Regions from separate parts of the Tumebacillus sp. BK434 genome, predicted to be linked through region 4. Evidence: riboswitches for the same ligand, from Rfam matches in the RefSeq annotation. Region 4 holds a riboswitch; each other region holds the start of a gene.
What was found. Region 4 has a riboswitch for cyclic di-GMP ahead of EV586_RS14655 (hypothetical protein). Riboswitches for the same ligand answer to the same signal wherever they lie in the genome.
Positions count from the first base shown of each region.

Region 1: it holds a riboswitch for cyclic di-GMP, as region 4 does, so the genes downstream of both, EV586_RS05670 (methyl-accepting chemotaxis protein) here and EV586_RS14655 (hypothetical protein) in region 4, are expected to answer to the same signal.
Region 2: it holds a riboswitch for cyclic di-GMP, as region 4 does, so the genes downstream of both, EV586_RS06270 (OmpL47-type beta-barrel domain-containing protein) here and EV586_RS14655 (hypothetical protein) in region 4, are expected to answer to the same signal.
Region 3: it holds a riboswitch for cyclic di-GMP, as region 4 does, so the genes downstream of both, EV586_RS04375 (glycoside hydrolase family 191 protein) here and EV586_RS14655 (hypothetical protein) in region 4, are expected to answer to the same signal.

Region 1 covers NZ_SLXS01000002.1:250,661-256,472, forward strand. Annotated here, with positions in the region: gene EV586_RS05650 (helix-turn-helix domain-containing protein) at 1-671, opposite strand, end outside; gene EV586_RS05655 (sensor histidine kinase) at 1,120-2,265, shown strand; gene EV586_RS05660 (response regulator transcription factor) at 2,280-2,975, shown strand; gene EV586_RS05665 (glycosyltransferase family protein) at 3,043-3,483, shown strand; cyclic di-GMP riboswitch class I at 3,554-3,649, shown strand; gene EV586_RS05670 (methyl-accepting chemotaxis protein) at 4,074-5,812, shown strand, end outside.
Region 2 covers NZ_SLXS01000002.1:387,559-393,370, forward strand. Annotated here, with positions in the region: gene EV586_RS06260 (MMPL family transporter) at 1-1,908, shown strand, start outside; gene EV586_RS06265 (hypothetical protein) at 1,911-2,351, shown strand; cyclic di-GMP riboswitch class I at 2,556-2,658, shown strand; gene EV586_RS06270 (OmpL47-type beta-barrel domain-containing protein) at 2,714-5,812, shown strand, end outside.
Region 3 covers NZ_SLXS01000001.1:1,206,156-1,211,967, reverse strand. Annotated here, with positions in the region: gene EV586_RS04385 (3D domain-containing protein) at 1-291, shown strand, start outside; gene EV586_RS04380 (SPOR domain-containing protein) at 452-1,339, shown strand; cyclic di-GMP riboswitch class I at 1,379-1,470, shown strand; gene EV586_RS04375 (glycoside hydrolase family 191 protein) at 1,556-2,431, shown strand; gene aspA (aspartate ammonia-lyase) at 2,524-3,942, shown strand; gene EV586_RS04365 (Maf family protein) at 4,162-4,761, shown strand; gene radC (RadC family protein) at 4,767-5,471, shown strand; gene EV586_RS04355 (rod shape-determining protein) at 5,558-5,812, shown strand, end outside.
Region 4 covers NZ_SLXS01000005.1:195,131-200,942, forward strand. Annotated here, with positions in the region: gene EV586_RS14645 (tyrosine-protein kinase domain-containing protein) at 1-1,010, opposite strand, end outside; gene EV586_RS14650 (flagellar basal body-associated FliL family protein) at 1,026-1,904, opposite strand; cyclic di-GMP riboswitch class I at 2,144-2,234, shown strand; gene EV586_RS14655 (hypothetical protein) at 2,215-2,559, shown strand; gene EV586_RS14660 (YitT family protein) at 2,682-3,566, opposite strand; gene EV586_RS14665 (FadR/GntR family transcriptional regulator) at 3,668-4,399, opposite strand; gene EV586_RS14670 (SGNH/GDSL hydrolase family protein) at 4,454-5,098, opposite strand; gene EV586_RS14675 (serine hydrolase domain-containing protein) at 5,349-5,812, opposite strand, start outside.

The sequences.
Region 1 (5,812 bases), on a different contig from region 4:
TCCAGCGACACTTTTTCCTTGCGCTCCTCGAACGCTTGCTGCAAATAGAGCACCGCTTCTTGAGAGACGCCGAGCCGGTGGTAGGTGTTGCCGATCGAGGTCAAGAGCTGTGCGCGGTCGAACGGATCGGCTTCCACGCGGTCGAGCATCTCGTACGCTTTTTTCCAATGATAGAGGGCGAGCTGGTACTGGCCGGAATGCTCGGCGACTTCACCGAGGCGGAGGTAGATCGTAAACACCTGATGAAGATTACCGTGCGACTCGGCCAGCAGCCGGTCGAGCATTTCGATCGCTTCGTCGTATTTGCCCAGCTCCTGGCAGCATTTTGCCATGGTCATATGAAACTCTTCCGCTTCCCCTTGGCCGAAATCCTGCATGCTCTTCAGCAATGAATACGCTTTCGCATAGGAGCCGGAAGCCATCAGCGCTTTGGCGAGGGTGAAGGAAGAGCGTTGGCGGACGTTCGTTTCCGTATCGGAGACAAAATATTCGATCGGACGGGCCAGGCGATCGGCAAGTGCAGCCAGCACTTTATAAGAAGGATAGGCTTTGCCGTTTTCGATCTGGCAGATCATGCTGGAGGTGACGATGCCGCGCGCGAGGTCGTTTTGGGTCATCTCCGATTCTTTGCGGGCTTTCTTTATGCGTTCTCCCAATGAGGAGTTATTCATGAAATGAGCCTCCCTTAATCCATATTTATCACGATAGGAACCTTTAGATTTATCGTATCAATCTGATAATTTATAATCAAAAGACCGAGAGGCATTCCGGGAGCGGTGGGGATTCTCACGCGAGGATTCGCATTTGTTTTCTTCCGTTTTGATAGTTATTTTACGTTATAAGAGAAAAATAAGTTGGAATTTGTCGAAACTTACAGCCTAAATTACGGAAGAAGTCGATTGAGTATAGTTCAAAAAAATTTTTGCGAGTTTTTGAGCGACTCCCCCATAAAAACGGGGGGAACATCGTACCCTATGATATATCACCCTTACCCCATTGCACTGGGGGCGCAGTCCTACCCAACTGCGCCCCCCTTTTCTTTTATTAGCAGGAATATAATCGTACACATGGAATTTATTATAGATCACCGCTTTGAAGCACTCGAGGGGGTCGCCTGCGTTGGCGCACGATATTGACACCAAGATTCTCGACCAGGCCATACAGGGCACCCTGCTGGCGATCGAGGAAGGGAAACATCAGGTCTTTGAGATCGCCGAAAGCGCGCGCAAGGAACACCAAGCCCTGCGCGATGAATCTGCGATCGTGCAAAGACAAGTGCAGGAGACGATCCAGGAGGTTGACCGCTTGGAGGCGCAATACCGCCTCGCCCGCCGCACGCTGGTGGAGGTCAGCCAGGACTTTGGAAAATATACAGAGGCGACGATCAAGGAATCGTATGACGCCGCGCACGTGCTGCAGGCGCAACTGCTCGTCACCCGCGAACGGGAGGATGCGCTGCGCGCCCGCCGCGACGATCTCGACCGCCGGCTGCGCAACTTGGAGGAGACGATCCACAAGGCGGAAGCGCTGGTCACCCAGCTGTCGATCGCGTTTTCCTATCTCTCCGGAGACTTGCAGAACCTCGGCACCGCACTGAAAAACGCCGAACAGCGCCAGTACCTCGGCATGCGCGTCATCCAGGCGCAGGAAGAGGAGCGCAAGCGCGTCGCCCGCGAGATCCACGACGGGCCGGCGCAGATGATGGCGAACGTCGTGCTGCGCGCCGAGATCTGCGAGCGGATGCTCGACCGCGATGTGGACAAGGTGCGCGGGGAACTGCGCGAACTGAAGGAGATGGTGCGCGCCTCGCTGTCGGAAGTGCGCCAGATCATCTTCGACCTGCGCCCGATGGCGCTCGACGACTTGGGCATCGTGCCGACCTTGCGCCGCTATCTCGCCGATTTTCAGGACAAGCACAAGGTGATCACCGAGCTCAAGGTGTTCGGACGCGAGCGGCGCTTCAACTCCGCGCTGGAAGTGGCGGTGTTCCGCACCGTGCAGGAAGCGCTGAACAACATTTGGAAACACGCCAAGGCCAAAGTGACCAATGTCAAATTGGAACTAACCGAGAAGCAAATCGCAGTGCATATAGATGATGACGGCGTAGGGTTTGCCGTGGAGGAAGCGATGCAGAGCCGCGAAGACGGGCATTTTGGCCTGATCGGAATGAAGGAGCGCATCCAACTGCTCGAAGGCAAGGTGGAGATCAAGTCCGCACCGAACAAGGGAACCCGCGTACACATCACGTTACCGATCACGGATTAAGGGAGGCGATCGTCATGGAGCAACATCAGAAGATCAAACTTTTTTTGGCGGATGACCACACGCTGTTTCGCCAGGGGCTGCGTCGCATTTTTGAGCTGGAGGATGATATGGAAATCGTCGGCGAATGCAGCGATGGTGAAGCGGCGGTGAGTCTGGTGCTCGAGATCAAGCCGCAGGTCGTGCTGATGGACATCAACATGCCCAAGCGCACGGGCGTGGAAGCGACCCGGCTGATCAAGGAGGCCGACCCGGACATCCGCATTCTGATCCTGTCGATCCACGATGATGAAGCGTACATCTTCGAGACGATCCGCGCCGGCGCGAACGGCTATCTGCTGAAAGACGTTGAATCGGATGTGCTGGTCGAAGCGGTGCGCCAGGTGGCAGGCGGCTCTTCGTTCATTCATCCGCAAGTGACCACCAAGCTGCTCGACGAGTTCAAGCGCCTGTCCAACCAGGTGTATGACGGCGACTTCGAGCAGGGGGAACCGGAACTGTCTTCCGAATGGCAGGACATTCTGACCCAGCGCGAGATGGAGATCCTGAAGCTGATGGCGGAAGGCAAAAGCAACCGCACGATCGGCGAGACGCTGTTCATCTCCGAGAAGACGGTGAAAAATCATGTCTCTTCCATCCTCGGCAAACTGTCGGTCGATGACCGCACACAGGCGGTGATCACCGCGGCAAAACGCTGCTGGGTGAAATTATAGGCAAAAAGCACGTGGGCGAACGGAGCGGCATATATTGACACTACAACCCTGCAAGGAGGTGTCAAGAGTGCTCGCTCTTTTCATTTGGGGATTTGCGTTGTATGGCATCTTTATGGCGCTGTGGAAAGCTGTGCGGTTTATGGCGCAGAGAAACCGGCGGGGAGTGCCGGTGACAGCAATCCTGATCGTGCGGGAGGGGGCCTCTTACATCGAAGGCATCCTCCGGACGCTGACGACAGCCGAACCGTTTTGCGGACGCGAGCTCGAAGTGGTCGTCATCGACTGCGGGTCGCGCGATGAGACGGTCAAGATCGTCGAGTCGATCGCGCAAAAGCGGGGCACGGTCAGCCTGATCCGCGCGGGCGGCGAAGACCCGGCTCTGTCCTTGCCGGCGCTGTTCGGCAGCCGCGGGCGCAGCGTGCACTGCTTGTTCGACCTGCGCGGCAAAGTCTCGCCGCTGGAAGTGGTGCCGACGCTGGCAGCGTTTTGGAGCGATGAAACGGTTTGAACAAAACGGGACTTTAGACCTATGTACGAGCGGGATGCCCCGAGCATATAATAAAGCCATAAGATGAGTCAATCAATAAAGGCAAACCCGCTGAAAAGCGGCGACGCAAAGCCATGGGTCTAACGTCAACTCTCCCTAAGTTGACCATGATTGCCAGGTTGCTGATTGATACGGTCGCGGACTGTTACCCCACAGTCTGCAAAGTATCCGCCTCGGCAACCCACCGAAGGTGGATTTTTTTATCAGCAGTGACTCATCGGGTAGCATAACTCATTTACCCTTTTTGTAATCCCCCTACCCCCCACACAAAGGAGCCCTTTACGAGTCCCCAACTCGTAGAGGGCTCTTTTGCATGGTGGGGATTTTGCGTTTTACACCGAAAAAAGGACTCCTTCCGGGTGGAAGGAGTCGATTATTAGAAAAGAAGGAGGTCATGTAATGAAAAAGTCACTCGCAACACTGGTGATGTCGTCCGTACTTTAGTATATGCAGCATCTGGTGTTTGATGCAGGCTTTACAAAAGGTTCATCATTTCTTCATGTTGTTTTGCCATACTGGAAGTAGCAACCATCCGGGGGAGGGCTTACATCATGGTGAAGAAAAAGAGAAGCAAGGGCGTTTCGGTGCAAACTAGGCTCACGCTGTTTGTGTCCGCGCTCTTGCTTCTTGTCGTTTTGGCGATGGGGGGCACGGTGTACGCGGTGCTGGCGAAAGACTTGAAGCGAAGCGCCGATTTTCAATTGCAAGGCCACGCTGCACAGACGGCGAAGCAAGTGGGGATTCTCTTGCAGACGTCCGACTCCCGCATGTTCGAGCGGGAAGCAACATACGTCGTGGAAAACGGGCTCCGCTCCTTCGAGCAGATCGGCTGGCACGTGCAGTCGACACTGCTCCGCCCCGACGGCGAACCTGCGCTGGAGCGGGGAAATGCTCTGCAGATCGGGCAAGAGCTGAAAGCGAAGATCATCCAGCAAAAGTCGGGGATTCTGCAGAGCAGCGACTTTGGAACAGGGAATGCATCTGCAGGTGGAACCGGCGCTCAAGGGGACGAAGGAGCAGCGGCGGGAATGGCCGATGGCGGATTCGGCGCGGGTGGGACCTATGCGTTTGAATTTGTGCCGGAGCGGAATCTGGTCTATGTGGCGGCGGTGTCGGACGAGCAGATTTTTGCATCGCTTACCGAACTGCGCAATCTGACGCTGCTGTTGGCAGGAGCCGCACTGGTCATCGGGAATCTCGGGGTCTGGTTCTACACGCGGAAGATTCAGCAGTCGCTGCTGGCGATTCGCAAGCTGATGCGGGAAGTGGCCGGCGGCAAGCTGCACAGCCGGTATGGCAGCCGGAATGACTATAAAGAGATCACAGACTTGGGCGAAGCGGTCAATTCGATGATCGACAACCTGCACCGCCTGATCGGACAGGTCGGGGCGATCGCCGGCGAGGTGGCCGTCGCGTCGCAAGCGCTGTCCCGGAACGCGGAGACCACGTCGGAAGGCATCCGCCACGTGGCAGCGACGATCCAAGAGGTCGCTTCCGGCGCGGACGCCCAGGCGGAGTCGGCGGTGGAATCGGCCGGGGCGATGGACGCGATGGCGCATGAGATCGCCCGCATCGTCAAACGCTCGCACGGTGTCGCCGCAGAATCGGCCCAGACGGCGCAGGAAGCGGAACAAGGCAACCTGGCGATCCAGCAGACGATCCGCCAGATGAACTTCATCAACCAGACGGCCGGCACGACCGCTCAGGCGGTGCAGGCGCTGGAGAAGCGCTCGCAGCAGGTCGGAAAGATCGTCGAAGTGATCACCGGGATCGCCGCCCAGACCAATCTGCTCGCCTTAAACGCCTCGATCGAAGCGGCCCGCGCAGGTGAACACGGCAAGGGGTTCGCCGTCGTCGCCGACGAAGTGTCGAAACTGGCCCTGCAGTCACAAGGGTCAGCCCGGCAGATCACCGAACTGATTCGCGAGATGCAGGCGGAGACACAGCGCGTCGTGCAGGCGATGGGCGCAGGTTCCCAAGAGGTGCAGGCCGGCATCGTGCTGGTCGACCGGGCAGGCGAAACGTTCCAGCGCATCTTGCAGGCGGCCGAGCATGTCGCGGTGCAAGTGCAGAAGATCACCAACGCCTCGCAGGAGATGTCGCGCCGCTCGGAAGAAGTGGCAGCCGGCGTGGACGTGGTGAAGCAGATCTCTCAGGAATCGGCCGCTTCCTCGCAACTGTGCGCTGAAGCGTCGGTCGTGCAGCTGGCTTCCATGGAGGACGTGTTTGCATCGGCCGATCGCCTGCGCAAAATGGCGGCGGAGCTCCAACGTTCGATATCGCGGTTTCA
Region 2 (5,812 bases), on a different contig from region 4:
CGCTGGCTGGACTCGCCGCAAAAACCTGCCGGGGTGAGCAGCGCGGCGCTTTTGCACAACATGCCGCCAGCGGCGTTGAACGGCTTTTTGAATGAGCAGAAAACGACGCTGATGCTGCCCTTGCGCCTGCAGCCGGGCTTGGAGCAGGACAAGGTGCATGATGCTGTAGCAGAGGTGCGCGCGTACGTGGAGGCGGCGCTGCACGGTAAGGCCGAAGTTGCGATCACCGGTCCGGCCGGGATCGCCGCCGATACGCTGGATGCGTTTCGCAATGCGGACGTGGTGCTGATGCTCGCGACGGTGGCGCTGATTCTGGTCTTGCTGCTCGTGATGTACCGCTCGCTGCTGCTCGCAGTGACGCCGCTGTTGATCGCCGGTGTGCTGTTTACAGTCACCAACCGCCTGCTCGGGCTGTTTGGTGAATCCGGCTGGGCGGAAGTGCAGAGCCAGGCGCTGTCGATCATGTTGATTCTGCTGTTCGCCGTGCTGACCGACTACAGCATGTTTGTCTTCTCGCGCTACAAAGAAGAGCTGACGAAGACGGAGTCGCAATTTGCCGCGATGCAGCAGGCGGTGGCGCGGGTGGCCGAACCGGTGTTTTTCAGCGCCGGGACGATTTTGCTGGCTGTGGCGACGTTGTTTGCTGCCGTCTATGAGCCGTACCGCAGCTTTGCGCCGGTCTTTGTCACGGCGATGGCGGTGATCTTGCTTGGGAGCATCACGCTGATTCCGGCCGTCTTCGCCCTGCTCGGACGCCGGGCGTTCTGGCCGTCTGTGCCCCAAGTCGGCGTGCAGACAGACAAGCGCGACCGGCTGTGGGAAAAAGCGGCCCGGGTCGTGACGACCAAGCCGAAGCGGACGTTTTTCACCTTGCTGCTGCTGCTGATGGCGATGTTCCCGGTGCTGACTCAGATCGAGTATTCGTTTAATCTGATGAAATCATTCCCGGCCGACGCTTCGTCGCGCCAGGGGTTTGAGATGCTGGAAGGTGCGTTTCCGCAAGGGGAACTGGCGCCGGTCACCGTGCTGCTCCGCTCGGAGCAGGAGCTGAGTTCGGAGGAGCTGCAAGCGCGGCTGCGGTCACTCTCAGAAGCGCTTGCAGCAGAGCCGGGCGTGCATCAGGTCACCGTTCCGCCGGGGGAGACGCTGCTCGCGAGCGACAAGCTTACGGCGCGCTGGCAACTGGTGCTCGATGCCCATCCGTATGAGGCGAAGGGGCTGGATCTGGTGGAAGACCTGCGCGAGCGGGGAGGAAAGCTGCTGGCGGAGAACGGGTTCGATCCGGCGACACATCAGCTGCTGTTCGGCGGGCAAACGCCGACCCAAGTGGATGTCCGGGCGCTGAACGGCCGTGATACGTGGGTCGTGATTGGGCTCGTCATCGCGCTGATCACCGTATTGCTGGCGCTGGCGTCGCGCTCGTGGGTGGCGCCGCTGTATATGATCGGGACGATCTTGCTGACCTACGGCGCAACGCTGGGGTTGACGTGGCTATTGTTTCACCACCTGCTGGGCTATGAAGCGCTGTCCTACCGCATCCCGCTGTACGGATTTGTGTTTCTGGTCGCGCTCGGGGTTGATTACAACCTGCTTCTATTCGCCCGCATCCGCGAAGAAGCGCAAGCTGTACCGCTGACGGAAGCGATCCGTCGCGGCGTGGTGAAGACGGGCCGGGTGATCACATCGGCCGGGTTGATTCTTGTTGCGACCTTCGTGGTGCTTATTACGCAACCTCTGTTGGAGCTGAAAGCGTTCGGGACGATGGTGGCGCTGGGTGTGCTGCTCGATACATTTTTGATTCGCGGGCTGTTGATGCCGTCGCTGATGATGCTGCTGGGCCGTTGGAACTGGCGGCCGGGCAAGCTGGAACTGGAACTCGAAACGGAAATGGAAAAGGGGAGTGTGTGATGATGGCGAATGCACTGTTGTTCTTGCATGTGTCCGGCCTGTCGGTGTGGCTGGGGTCGGCGGTCTTGTTGATGATCTTGTTCGCGTATTTGAAAAAAGAGTCCCTGCAGGAAAGCAAGCTCTTGCTCTTCTGCACGCGTTTGGTGAACCGTGTGACCAGCGTCGCCGCACTGGTCGTGCTGGCGAGCGGCGTCGGGCTGATCGAGCTGCTCGGTTACCGCGGGATGGAAAAGCCGTTCTGGCTGTCCTTTATGGAACAGGCCGGCGGCACGGTGATCCTGCTGTTCATCCTCGTCTTCACCTGGAAGAGCCGCCGCGCCGTCAAACAGCTGGCCGAAGCGGCCGGTCGCTCCAAAGTCGCCGGCTGGTATGCCGCCGCACTCAGCGTCTTCGCGCTCGCTGTGACCGGCGTGCTGTTTGTGGTCAGCGCGAAATTGATCTGATGCGCGCAGAACCTCCTTTCTATTGGAAAGGAGGTTTTTTTTTTGTTGTTTGCAAACGGCAAAGTGGCGAGACGGCACGCTGAAAAAATAGTAAAACAATAACCCCCACAAATGTTCATTTTGCAACGAAACTAATAGGTTCGTAAAAGATTCTTATTCACAACCTGTCTGAAATGAAATATCATTGATATGAGAGAGATAAACAAGTGAAAAGGGCAAATCATGGGAAACCATGAGACGCAAAGCCAAGGGCCTGAACTGCATGTGCGGAATATTCTGGAAGTGTAGATGGCAGCCGGTTACCACGGGGATTCATCGCAAGAAGGTTCCCTCTTTTCACAAAGAAAGGAAGGACGAAGAGCATGGGGAAAAGGTACAGCCAAATCGCGCTGCTCGCCATGTTCCTGCTGGTATTTCAACTCCTGATGCCGGCAGTGCAGACACTGGCAGCCGCAGAATCTGGGAGCGTCACCACGCTCTCGGAAAGCACGATGTTGCCGCCGAGCAACCTCGCCACTCAGTTCCTGACACCAAGCGATGTCAAATTGACCTGGAGCGCCGTCTTTGGCGCGACCGGTTACAACATCTATGGCATCTATGACGGGGAACTGCGATTCTTGGGCAAAGCGAACACGAACTCTTTTATCGCCAATGATATGCCCGAAGGATCGTACAGCTATGTCGTTTCGACGCTGGGCCCGGATGGCGAATCGGGTCCGTGCGCACCGGTCACCGTCGAGATCTCCTACCCGGAGATGGCGGCGCCGGCGACGCTCAGCGCCAAAACGAGCAACATCAATGACATCGTCCTGACTTGGACCGCGGCACAGTACGCGAAGAACTACAACATCTATCAAGTATCCGAAGACGGCTCGCAGACGAAAGTGGCGACCGTGACCGGAGCTACATGGACCAACGCCTCCGCTGCGGGCGGCAGCTACACCTACGCGGTGTCGGCCGTGCACGCGCTGTACGGCGAATCGGCGCTGTCGCAAACGGCGACCGTCGATGTCGGCGAAGTCAAACTGACCGCGCCGAAAAACGTGAAGTACACCGTCCTGAACGGCAATGATGTGCGTCTGCAATGGGACGCTGCTCTGTACGCCACCGGGTACAAGGTCTATCAGGTGATCGACGGGCAGAAAGTGCTGAAGCAGACTGCGACCGGCACCACCGTCACGCTGACCAACCAGCCGGCGGGGGAGTACAGCTATGCGATCACCACCACTTCGACCCGCTTTGGCGAGTCGGAAGAGGCGGGCACCGTCTCCTTCATGCTGACCCACCCGACGATGGCCGCGCCGAACAACTTCAAGTCGACGATCACGAACATCAATGACGTGACGCTGACCTGGGAAGCGGTGACGTACGCGACGAGCTACAAGCTCTACCAAGTCATCGACGGTGACAAAGTCCTGAAAAGCACGCTGACCGGGACGAGCACTTCCTTCCTGAAGATGACTTCGGGCGACTATACGTACCAGCTGTACTCCTACAGCGACCGCTTCGGTGAGTCGCAGGTGGGCAGCCAGGTCAAATTCCAAGTCGACGCCCCGGACATGGCCGCGCCGGCGAACGTGACCGCGAAGATCGTCAACGGCAATGACATCGTCCTGACATGGGATGCGGTTGCCAACAACACCAACTACAAGGTGTATCAGATCGTGAACGGTCAAAAGGTGCTGAAAAGCTCGCCGACCGCCGCGACCGTCACGTTTGCCAACTCGGCAGCGGGCGATTACACCTACGAAGTCTCCTCGTACTCGGCCCGCTTCGGCGAGTCGGCAACGGGCAGCCAAGTGGCGGTCAACCTCGTGCATCCGACGATGCAGCCACCGGCCGACTTGGTGCAGGCGGTCACCAGCGCCACGTCGTTCACCTTGAACTGGCAACCGGCTGAGTTTGCGACCAGCTACAAAGTGTACCAGATCGTCAACGGTCAGAAGACGTTGAAGAGCACGGTCACGACGCCAAGCGTCTCCTACAGCAGTGTAGCGCCTGGCACGTATACCTATGAAGTTCGTTCCGTTTCTGCCCGCTTCGGGGAATCGGCGCAAGGCACCGTTTTGACCTTCACGATGAACGGTCAAGTGATGCCGACGCCGGGCAACCTGACCTACACGCTGGCAAATGGCAACGACATCACCTTGAAATGGAATGTAACGCAATATGCGACCAGCTACAAAATCTATCAGGTCATCGACGGCCAGCGCGTGCTGAAAGGCACGACCAGCGCCACCTCTGCGACCTACAGCAACATGCCGGCCGGCGAGTACACGTATGTGGTGACCGGCATCTCGACGCTGCTCGGCGAATCGCCGGAGGGTGCGGAAGTCAGCTTCACTCTGGTGCATCCGACGATGGCCGCTCCGGAAAGTCTCACGCACACCGTGTCGAACGTCAATGACATCGTCTTGAAATGGAACGCGGTGCAATATGCAAACAGCTACAAGATCTATGAGATCGTCGACGGAGCAGCGGTGCTGCTGAAAACGGTCACCACGCTCACCAACACGTTTACCAACGTTTCGGCTGGCGAGCACACCTATGAAGTGCGCGCCGTCAGCACCCGTTTTGGCGAAGGCGAGCCGAGCAGCCGCCTGACCGTCCAAGTCGAGTTCCCGACGCTCCAAGCGCCGGCCGCTCCGACGTACAGCATCGCGAACGGCAACGACATCGTGCTGCGCTGGACGGCAGCGCCATATGCGACCGCGTATAAAATCTACCGCGTCGTCAACGGTGCACAAGAGCTCCTGAAAACGCAGACCGGCGTCACCGGCACCTTGACCAACATGCCGGCCGGGGACTACGAGCTTGTGATTCACACCTACAGCGACCGCTACGGCGAATCGGCGGCAGGCAGCATCGTCTCCTTGACGCTGACCCACCCGACGATGCAAAAGCCGAACAACCTGACCAAGACGGTCGCCAACGGCAACGACATCACCTTGAAATGGGATGCGGCGCAATATGCGACAGCGTATAAGATCTATCAGATCATCAACGGCGAAAAAGTCTTGCAAAGATCACAGGCCGGCGCGACGGTGACGTTCACCAACCTGCCGGCGGGCGAGTACCGCTATGTGGTGCATTCCTACAGCGACCGCTTTGGCGAATCGCCGGAAGCGAGCGAGCTGACGTTTGAGCTCGTGCATCCGGTCATGCAGAAGCCGGGCACTTTGACGAACACAGTCGCCAACGGCAACGACATCACCTTGAAGTGGGAAGCGGCGCAATACGCGACCGCCTACAAGCTGTATCAGATCGTCGACGGTGAAAAAGTGCTCAAGAAGTCGCAGGCGGCGCTGAGCACCGTGTTCACGAACATGCCGGCGGGCGAGTACCGCTATGTGGTGCACGCGTACAGCGACCGCTTTGGCGAGTCGCCGGTCGGCAGCGAGCTGACTTTCAACCTCGTGCATCCGATCATGCAGAAGCCGGCGACGTTTACGAAAACGATC
Region 3 (5,812 bases), on a different contig from region 4:
GGGAGCGATACCAACCTGACCGCAATGAAAGTGCTCACCATGGCTGCCTCGGCGTACTCGATGCCGGGAGAGCGGACTGCCTCGGGCGGTGCTGCCGGGCAGGGGACGATCGCGGTGGATCCGAACGTGATTCCGCTCGGTACGAAGCTGTATATCGAGGGATACGGATACGGAGTAGCCAGCGATGTCGGCGGGGCGATCAAAGGCAATCGAATTGACATTCATTTTGATACTCGCGAACAGGCACTTCAATTCGGCCGCCGTGCAGTGAAGGTTCACATCCTGAACTGATCGGATCTCTCTATAAGATTAGACGGAAAAAGGTGTTCTCAGGTTTCGTGCCTGAGCACACCTTTTTTTATTTTATCGCTCTTTTTTCTTTGTCATAGCTTTGCAGAACTTTTCATAGACTCTAGCAACTAGACTCGGAATCTGAAAAGGAGCGGTGAGCATGGACAAACCACAAATCAACGTACATATCAAAAGCAAAAGCACAAGTAAGGCCGACGCCTGCACCCGATTTCCATCCCGCCTGCAGCGCGGGCTGAAGAGCAGCGCCGGCAAGGGGCGAATCTTGTTTCCGTTACTTCTCGCCACGCTGACCGGCGTCTTGCTTGGCGTTTGCCTGCTCCTGTTGTTCAAAGGACAGACCGCGTCTGGCATCGTCTCCGCCACATCGCCCGATGCGCCCGCCGCACAGCCGGGCGGAGTCCCGGCCTTCGGTGCCGAGGCAGAATTGCCCGGCGTCTCCTTGTACGCGATGCAGATCGGCGTGTTCAAAGACCGCGCCCGTGCTGAAGCGCTGCAAGCGGCCGTCGCCGACAAGGGCGTCGGCACGGTAATCCGTGGAACCGAACAGTTTCAGGTCTTCACCGCCGTCACCGCTGACAAAGCGGCTGGCAAGCAACTCGAAGCGGCGCTGAAAGATCTGGAGATCCAGCACTATCCCAAGGAGTTCATCATCGAAGCTCGCAGCGGCAAGCTGACGGGCGTCGCCGAAGCGGACGCGAAAACGATCACCACCGGCATCGCGAAGGAATTGCAGCTCGCCGCCGCGATCATGCCGCTGGCGCTCGAACCGTCGCCCGATGCGTCCAAAGCCAAAGCGCTGGCGCCGGAGCTCGCCGCGCTCGACGGCGAGCTGAAAAACTGGCAGACCATCCTCGCCAAGGCGAATCGCACGGAGGAGAAAGTCCTGTTGGAAAAAATGCACGGCTCGCTGTCGGAAGCGGTGAAAGCGGTGCAAGAAGGAAGGGGTATGTTTGCCGCACAAGTTAAATTGACCGCTTTTTATCTCGGCTATGAATCGCTCGTTAGCAACTTGTTGAAAAGTGAGTAGACAAAGCGGGGTACGGCATTTACAATAGGGGTAACCTCATACGGGTAAGGGCAAACTTGTCGAAAGGCAAGGACGCAAAGCCATGGGTCTTCGGACGGCAGCAAGCTGTCACAGATCGCCAGGTTGCAGGAGGCAGACCTTACTCTGCCGCACTCCAGCGCCCTTCCTGATACGGAGAGGGCGTTTTTCATCTTTGCAACAAGGAGTGTAGACCTCATGAATAAAATGATGCGTAACCTCTCGACCCTATGTCTTGCATGCACTCTGGTCACGGGGGTGGCCGTCGCAGACACCGCGCTGGCTCAGCCGGTCGCAGCCGTCAAGCAAAAGCCCAGCTCCCTGACCGGGATCAATTCCTATACAATCTTCTACGGCGAGCCGAAACCGGCCGTCTTGCAAAAGCTGACCGCCTATGAACTGGTCGTGATCGAACCGCGCCTGTGGACCAAGGCTCAAGTTGACACCTTGAAGCAAAAAGGGGTCAAGGTGCTCGGCTACCTCAGTGTGCTGGAGCAATACAAAGACTCCGACCTGCTGAAACAGGCAACAAACGGCGACTATCTGACCATCAAAGGCAAGCGCGACTTCCGTTCGGACTGGGAGTCCTGGTCGATGGACATCAACAGCGCACACTACCGTCAACTGCTGCTCGAAGATTATCGCAGCCAAGTGCTCGCTAAAGGTCTGAACGGCGTGTTCCTCGACACGATGGGCAACGCCGATGACGGCATCTGGCCGTCTGATGTCTCCAATCGCCAGCGTGAAGGGGCGGTGCAGTTCGTCGCCTCGCTGCGTGCGGACTTCCCGGCGCAGACGATCGTGCAAAACTGGGGCCTGACCGCGCTGAAAGACCGCACGGCGCCGTACATCGACGGCATTTTGTGGGAAGACTTCGACCCGCAGGTGGTCAGCAAAGACCAGTGGAGCCAGAACCGGATGAAAGAGCTGTCCGCCCTGAAGCAGAAGCACGGCCTCACGGTGCTGACGGTGGACATTGGGCTGACCGGCAAGCAGAAGACCAGCTATCTGCAGCTCAACAGCAAGCTCGGCTATGTGGGGCAAGTGATCAAGAAAAGCTATGATGAACTCTAAAATGTACCGGATTTGAATGAACCGGTTCGGATATAACGGCAAAGTATGGTACGATAGAGTAATATTTGCACATACAAAGGAGTTTCTCTATCATGACAGCATATCGAGTTGAAAAAGACCTTCTCGGCACAAAAGACGTGCCGGCAGACGCATATTACGGCATTCAGACCCTGCGCGCCGTGGAGAACTTCCCGATCACGGGCATCCCGCCGCATGTGGAGATGATCCGCGCCCTGGCAGCCGTCAAAAAAGCGGCCGCGCTGGCGAACATGGAAGTGGGCGTCTTGAAGAAAAAGATTGGGGAAGCGATCGCCCAAGCTGCTGATGAAGTGCTTGACGGTCAATTCCACGATCAGTTTATCGTCGATTCCATCCAAGGCGGTGCCGGCACTTCGATGAACATGAACGCCAACGAGGTGATCGCCAACCGCGCGATCGAGCTGCTCGGCGGCGCGAAAGGCGAATATCTGCACTGCTCGCCGAACACGCACGTCAACATGGCGCAGTCGACCAACGACGTGTTCCCGACGGCGATCCGCATCGCCTCGCTGAATCTGGCGCAAGGCGTCGTCACAGAGCTGGACAACCTCCGCAACGCTTTGCAGGCGAAGGCACAGGAGTTTGACCAGGTGATCAAGATGGGCCGCACCCATCTGCAAGACGCGGTGCCGATCCGCCTCGGACAGGAATTTTCCGCTTATGCGCGGGTGATCTCCCGCGACTATGATCGCGTCGTGCGCTCGCTCGACAACCTGCGCGAGATCAACATGGGCGCGACGGCGGTCGGCACCGGCCTGAACGCCGACCCGCGCTACATCGTCAAAGTGGCCGAGCATCTCCGCTCGATCACCGGGCTCGACCTCAAGCGGGCTGACGATCTCGTCGATGCCACACAGAACACAGACGCCTACACCGAAGTGTCGGGCGCGCTGAAGATCTGCGCCGTGAACCTGTCGAAGATCTGCAATGACATCCGCTTGATGGCATCCGGGCCGCGCACCGGCCTCGGCGAATTGAACCTGCCGCCGCGCCAGCCGGGCTCGTCGATCATGCCGGGCAAAGTCAACCCGGTCATGGCTGAAGTGGTCAACCAGGTCGCATTCCAAGTGATCGGTAACGATCACACCATCTCGCTCGCCTCGGAAGCGGGTCAGCTGGAACTGAACGTGATGGAGCCGGTGCTCGTCTTCAACCTGCTCCAGTCCCTGTCGATTCTGCAAAACGCGTTGCGCGTCTTCCGCGAGCGCCTGATCGAAGATCTGACCGCGAACGTAGAGCGGTGCCGCCAACTGGTCGAGATGAGCGTTGGCGTCGTCACTGCGATCAACCCGCATGTCGGCTATGAGACGGCGACGATGGTCGCAAAAGAAGCGATCCAGACCGGGCGTTCCGTCCGCGAGATCTGCCTCGAGCGCGGTATCCTCACCGAAGAGGAGCTCGATGTGATCCTCAATCCGTTCGAGATGACTTCACCGGGTATCGCAGGAAGCAAGCTGCTGTTTGGTGAATAAGAACCATCGAAAGATCCGCCTGAAACGGGGCGGGTTTTTCTTTGTCAAATTCGTGTCAACTTCTGTCGCCGTTCTGTTCTGGACAGTCAACAAGATAAAGAGTATATTATCATGGACATAGTTTTCTTTTTCCGGGACAGACTAAAATAATCCAGAGTAGCCAGAAACGGTATTATGCATCTGTTTCTTGGAAAATGAACATGGAGGCGAAGGGCCGCTATGCAGGATCAGCTGTTAGTGCTGGCATCCGGATCTCCGCGCCGGAAAGAGCTTCTGGCCGGTCTGGGACTGTCATTCGAAGTGATTGTGAGCGATGTGGACGAATCGTTTGCGCCGGGCGCAGACCCGGTGGAACTCGTTCAAGAGCTGGCGTACAGAAAGGCGAAAGCAGTTGCGAATTCTTTATCTCATGGGCTGGTCCTCGGAGCGGACACCATCGTGGTGAGCGACGGCGCCATCCTCGGCAAGCCGGTCGATGAAGAAGATGCGAAAAGAATGTTGTCCAAGTTGTCCGGACATGCGCATATGGTATACACAGGGATCGCTTTTGTGGAAGCGGGCGGCGGGCAGGAAGTGCGCGACGTCTGCGGCACCAAAGTGGTGATGAAAGAGCTGTCCCCGGAACTCATCGCGCGTTATGTGGCCAGCGGCCACCCGATGGACAAGGCGGGCGCTTACGGCATTCAAGGAGCTGCTTCCGCCTTCATCCCGGAGATTCAAGGCGACTATTTTAACGTCGTGGGCTTGCCCGTTTCTCTGGTTGCGGATCATTTGGCAGGTTTCGGATTTGAAATCCTCGCTAACCAAGAAGGCAGGTGACCGGTATGGGGGCAGTTCTGCAAGCCCGTCAGCCGGTCCTGGTGCGGGAGATTCCTAAGGAAGATCGTCCGCGCGAACGCATGATGCTTCATGGCGCAGAGTCGCTCAGCAACGCCGAGCTGCTCGCCATTCTGCTTCGCACGGGCTCCCGCGGCTGTTCGGCGGTCGATTTGGCCGAACAGATTCTCAAACGCCTTGGCGGCATCCGCCATCTGATCGACGCGGACCTGAATGAACTGACCGCACTCCCGGGTATCGGGGTGGCCAAAGCGACCGAGCTGAAGGCTGCCATCGAGATCGGACGCCGGGTCGCACGCCTGAAAAACGATGCGCGCCCGACGTTCGCTTCTCCCGCCGATGCGGCAGATTACATGATGGACCGCCTGCGATTTCACCTGAAAGAGCATTTTGTCGTGCTCCATCTGGACACGAAGAATCGCCTGATCGGGGAAGAGATCGTGTCGATCGGTTCGCTGGACTCCTCGATCGCTCATCCGCGCGAAATCTACAAGACTGCGCTCAAGAAAAGCGCCGCTTCGATCATTTGCCTGCACAACCATCCCAGCGGTGACCCCACGCCTAGCTTCGATGATGTCAAAGTGACCCGCCGTCTGGTGGAAGCCGGACAGATTCTGGGTATTGAACTGCTCGACCACATCATCATCGGCGAAAATTGCTACATAAGCATGCAGGAAAAAGGCTGGCTGTAGCACTAGGCAGATCCCTGACTCATGCTGTATAATAGTCAGTTGTTAACATAACTTGTCCCCTCAGGTTTCGGGAAGGAGTAATCACAATGTTTAACAAGTTTTCAAGAGATATGGGTATTGATCTGGGCACAGCCAATACTCTCGTATATGTAAAAGGCAAAGGTATTATCATTCGCGAACCGTCTGTCGTCGCCACCCGCAGCGACACCGGTGAAATCAAGGCGGTCGGGGAAGAGGCGAAGCAAATGATCGGCCGCACCCCGAGCAACATCCGTGCCGAGCGCCCGATGAAAGACGGCGTGATCGCCGACTTCGAAACGACGGCGACGATGCTTCGCCAC
Region 4 (5,812 bases):
GCTCCGAGCAGCAGATCGCACAAGCCCGCCTCTCCCCCGCCCGGCGCAAGGCCGTGCAAGACCGGCTGCTCCGCATTGGCGTCGAGCAGCAGCACGGAGTGCCCATGTTGCGCCATCAGGATGCCAAGGTGGGTCAAGATCGTCGTTTTGCCTTCCTTGTCGTGCGTCGAGGTGATGACGATCGTGCGCACATCTTCCATCGTCAGCACCGGCAGCAGGTTGCGGTACAGATGCTGATAGCCATCCAGCACGCGACGGTTGCGCTTCGTCGGGTTCAACTTCAGCTGCGGCAGTTCGCTTGCTGCTGCGACATCTTGTTTCAGCCCCCACCAGCGCCGCTTCGGCGACCACGTGCCGATCTCGCCGATCGTCGCCAGCCCGGTCTCAAACTTGATCTCCTCGCGGCTCTTCATCGTCGGATCGAGGTATTCCCGCACACCAAACGCGCCGATCGCCGCCATCGTCGACAAGATCAGAGCGATCGCCACGTTCATCGTTACATTGGGAGCCGTTTTCGAAGACGTCTGCATCGTCGCCCGATCGACGACGACCACATTGTCGACCTGCATCAGCTGTCCGATCTTCAGCGTAAACACGCGGGCCAGTTCATTGGCGATCACGATCGCCGCTTCCCGATCCGGATAGGTGACGGTGATCGTGAAGATCGACGAGTCGGTGTTGTTGACGATCTTGATCTTCGTGCCCAGCTCATCGGGCGACATCTGCAGGTGCAACTTGTCGATCACCTCTTGCAGCACGAGATGGCTTTTGATGATCTCATTGTAGGTCTTGATCACCTTCTGGTTGGTCAACACTTCATTGAGCAGATATTCGGCCGAGATCGTCGGGTCGGTGTTGACGAGGAGCGCCGTCGTCGCCTTGTACGTCGGCGTCACCACGAACATGCTCAGGTAGGTCGAGGTGCCGACCGCAAAGCCGACGATCAAAACCAACAAGCCGAGGCGTTTCTTAACGGCATTGTAGTACTTTTTCCACAGATAGCCTAACATGCCGGTTACACCTCCTTATTTGCCTGCTCCGGTCACAGCCGTATGCGTGTTGAAAAACATCCAGACCGGCTCGGCAACGAGCGGGTTCATCAGGTTCGGTTCATCGACCACAAAACGCGCCTGAATCGACAGCTTGTCCTGCTCCGCCTTGTATTCGATCAGCTTCTTGACCAGCTTCGGGTCTTTGACTTCATCTGGGGCAAACCTCATCTCCAGCATCCGCACTTCGCCCGGCAGCCACTCGTCAAGCGGCCCTTCAATCGTTCCGTTAAAAACCACGCCTTCATAATAGTAGGCGCTGAGGACGATTCGCTTCGGCGTGAAATTGCGCAAATAGCCGTTGTACAAAAACATCTTTACGCTGACGGCACCGGTATCGTCCATCTGCAATTTGCTGTCGCCGGGGATAAATAGCAGATTGAAAAAACCGGAGACAAAATACCGCCCCGTCGGCATCGCCGCCAGGTGACTTTCCACGTCCCGGCGCTCTTTTTCTGACAATTCCTCGAGCTGTTTCTTGTTCCAGACCACCGTCTTTGGCAAAAAAGTGGTCACCGCATCGGCCGGTTTCGCCGGCTCCTCCGCGTCTTCGGAAACGACCGGCGGCTGCTCAACCGGCGCCGGAGCGGCTCCCTGCTTGAGGAAATACATGGCGCCGAGACCGATGTTGCCTAGCAGCGATGCGCCGATCAGCATCAGGAGCCAGCGCGGCAATTTCCAGCCCGCACTATGCTTTTTGACCACCTGCGCCCTGATGCTGCGCGGCGCTAACCGTTCCGCATCGGTCGGCAGGCTCAGCGCCCCTGCCTGCTCCTCGACAGCCTGAAGCGCTTCAAAAAATCCTGCCTCTTGTGAGGCGGAGCGGAGCTTGTCTTTACGCTCTTCAGTTCCCATCGTGCTACCTGCCCCTTTTCCGCTCTATAAATCAGAATCATCCCTGAGATTTAATGTTTTAAATCAAATTTGGTACTCCAGAACTATTGAATCGATTCTCGAAAGAATAAAATCATCTAAATCATAGGCAATAAGTCCTGCTGATGTCTTGACTTCGCTTTAATTATATCCTACTATGAAACTATCGTCATAGTCATAGTATAAAAAATCATCTATCATATGTCGAATTTTGTAAAATCCACACGAAATGGCAAACCGCTCGAAAGGGCGGGACGCAAAGCTGCGGGCCTACAGCGGGTGACCACTCGCCATGGCAGCCGGGTTGCCGAAGGGAGAGAGAATTGTGCGTTTCCGTTTACCTGTTTCATTGATGCTAGGCGTACTCGCCGGTTCGATGTCTGTCATGCTGAACGTGCCTGACATGATGTCAAACGCGGAAGGCATTGGATTCACACAGTCTGTTGCCCTTGAATCTGAACAACTGAAATCGTTCATGCAGCGTGACCACAACTTAGTCCTCGAACAGAATCGTTTTTATCAAGAGAACCGTGATCTGTTCGACAACTGGGAATTATTGCAACAACATTCCGAATTATTTTCCATTTATCAAGAAAAGCTCAATGAACTCTTTCAAGATAATATCCAACTGTTTTAACACCACGAATCTGACATCCGCCCTGTTGCCTTTCCGGCAACAGGTTTTCTTTTGATTATACATAAATAACAGCCCCTGTTCCATGAGGAGGACAGGGGCATTTTTGTCAAAAAACGGTCACTTTAATGAATCGCTTTTTTCTTAAAGCGTCCGCCCATCACGTCGGCGACATGCTCGATCGCGATAAAGGCAGCCGGGTCGTATTCGAGTACGATGTCTTTCAGCTTGGCAACCTCCAGCCGGGTGACGATCACGTAAAGCAGTTCTTTCGGTTCACCGCTGTAGCCGCCTTTGCCGTACACGTGCGTCACACCGCGCCCGAGGCGGTTGAGGATCGCTTCGGAGATGTCGTCCGGATAGTCGGAAATGATCGTGACCGATTTCGATTCGTCGAGTCCTTCGATGGTGATGTCGATCATTTTAAAGGCGATAAAATAAGCGATCAGCGAATACATGGCATGGTCCCAGCCAAAGACAAATCCGGCGCTGCCGAGGATGAACACGTTAAAAAACATCACCACTTCGCCGACGGAGAACCCCGACTTGCGCGAGACGAGGATGGCGACGATCTCCGTACCGTCGAGCGACCCGCCGTAGCGGATGATCGTGCCTACGCCGATGCCGATCACCACACCGCCGAACACGGTGGCGAGCAGCAGATCGTCTGTAAACGGACGTGCACCGTGCAACAGCGTCACGAAACCGGACATCAGGATCACGGCGATCAAGGTGGTAAACGCAAACGTGCGTCCGATCTGTTTGTAACCGACGAGTAAAAACGGCAGGTTGAGCAGGATCATGTAGATCCCAAACGGCGTGTTTGTCAAATAGGCCAGCAAGATGGAAACGCCGATGATCCCGCCGTCGATCACCGAGTTGGGGACGAGGAAGATCTCCAGCGCCACCGCCACCAGCAAGGAGCCGAGCGTGATGAAAAACAAGCGCTTCAGCTTGGCGGCAAGCGATTTCTTGCGGTGCGCGCGCCGGGTTGTGGTCTGTGCGTCCATAGGAGCCTCCTACAAGATTGATCCTCCTAATCGTTTCCTACTGCCCCCGTTTTATACCTAGCAAAAAGCACCCGGTCTCCTCGATGGCGAGCGGGTGCTTTTTATGTTTTGCGGACCAGGATCTGGCGTTCGCCGTGCTCCAGATGGGCATGAATCAGCAGGGCGGCCCGCTTTGCGTCACCGGCTGCGATCGCTTCGTACAGCAAACGGTGCTCGCGGATCGACGCTTCCGGGTCGGCAGCCGTCTCATGCGTGGCGCGCAAGGTGCTGCGCAGCGCTTCGGACAGCGTGTTCATCAGGTTGAGAAGCACGTTGTTGCCGGACGCTTCGGCGATGGCGATGTGAAACTGCAAGTCGCAGGCGACCTGCTCCTCAAGCGTATGGCGGGCTGTCTCCTGCCCTTCCAGCGCCTGCTTGATCCGCAGGAGCCCTTCCTCCGTCCGGCGCTCGCAAGCCGCCTGTACGGTGCCGGTCTCCAGCAGGCGGCGCATCTCCAACAGGTCGCGGAGGTTGCTGCGGCCAAGCAGGAGCGCAGCGTTCATCGGCTCGATGATCATCGTCTGCACGTCGATGCGCTGCACGAACGTGCCTTCGCCGTGGCGCAGGTCGATCAGGCCCATGCCGACCAGTGAAGAAAACGCTTCGCGCACCGCCGCGCGGGACACGCCAAACTGTTTGGCCAGTTCGGTCATCGGCGGTAGTTTGTCACCTGGGGCGAGCACGCCGTCCTCGATCATCCGCTTGATGTGGCGAGCCACCTCTTCATAGATCTTCGTCGGCTTGGTTTTGGACTTGGCTTTCGGTGTGGTTGGTTTGGCCGGTTTCGTATTCACAGGCGTACCTCGACTCAGATGAATTTTGATTTATTATATTATAACACGATGAAACTACCGAATGTAAGAAGCGAGGTGGCGGGCGATCATAGCATGACCGGCGTTATTCGGGTGGATCGGGCGGCGGAACGGGCGCAAAGCGTCTTCAATCCGGCCGTTGCGGTACCCGAAGATCAGCGCAGGCTGACTGCCTTCGAACCATTCGTGAACGGGTGCCAGCTCAGTGCCGAGGCGCTTGGCGCTGTCGGCGGTGCTCTTGTTGAGGGCGGCGACTCCTTCGACGGCGACGGGGGAGTTGGGGAACGGATTGTACTGGGTGCAGAGGATGATACAAGCCTTGCTGTGCTGGCGGACGGAGGCGACGATGCGCTCCATGTTGCTGCTGTAGCTTGCTAAGCGTCCTGCGATCGCCGTCTGCACGGGACGCCCCCCGACGACGATGCCGGCTGCGGCCTGCAGCAGATCGTTGCCACCAATCCAGATCGTGATGGTGGTCGAGTTGTGCAGCAGCCCGGCCGCCTCAGGTGCGACACAGCGAAGCGCGCTGCTCGTCCAGCCGTTCTGGGCGATCACGCCGAGCTTTGCCTCTTTGCCCCGCTCTTTCAGGCTGCGCATGATGCATGACGGGTACGCCAAGGACGGGGCAGATGCGTTCAGCCCGGCCGTGATCGAATCGCCCATGGCAGTATACAGGATCATAGTTTCACCTCCCCGCAGTTTTCCCGGATAGTAAAGCATATGACTGCACAGTCAAAACGGCGTGGACGAACGCCTGCTCCGGGGAAAAACGCAAAGACTCTGCCCGCCTAGGACAGAGTCTCTTTTTACACATGCGCGGCACCCGGTTCATGCCGAACGACTTGGCGCGGGCGATCGAGAACAGGCTGTGAATCTCCTGCTTCGCCAGCTCCGCTTCCAGCCCTGGCTGCCGTCCCCTTTTGGCTGCCGGTCAGTCGTTAAACACCCTTTTGTGAACGGCCCGCGTCCAGTCGTACAAGCCGTCGCTTTGGCTGCCTTGCGCAGCGTTCGTCAAGATGACTGACGTAAGTTTGCGCACCGGGTCGCACCACAGAGAGCAGCCGGTCGTGGAGAGCTGGCCGTAGGACAAGAGCGGCGCGCGCTCCCCGGCCGGACAGTCGGCCGCAGCCGTCTCCCAGCCGAGGCCGAAGCGCTGCCCCTGCCAGACGGCGTGCGAATTGACTGCGAGCGAGACCAGCGTGGTGTCCAGATAACGCTGGCGCTGGTGGATGCCTTTGCGCACCCACATCTCCGCATAGCGGGTCAGGTCGAGCGCTGTGGAAAACAGCCCGGCATGCCCGGCGACCCCATCCAGTCCGTAGAAGGCGTTCCCGTCCTGCGCTTCTCCGCACAGCACGTGGTCACGCCAAGGAAAGGAAGCGTGCCGGCCTGCCG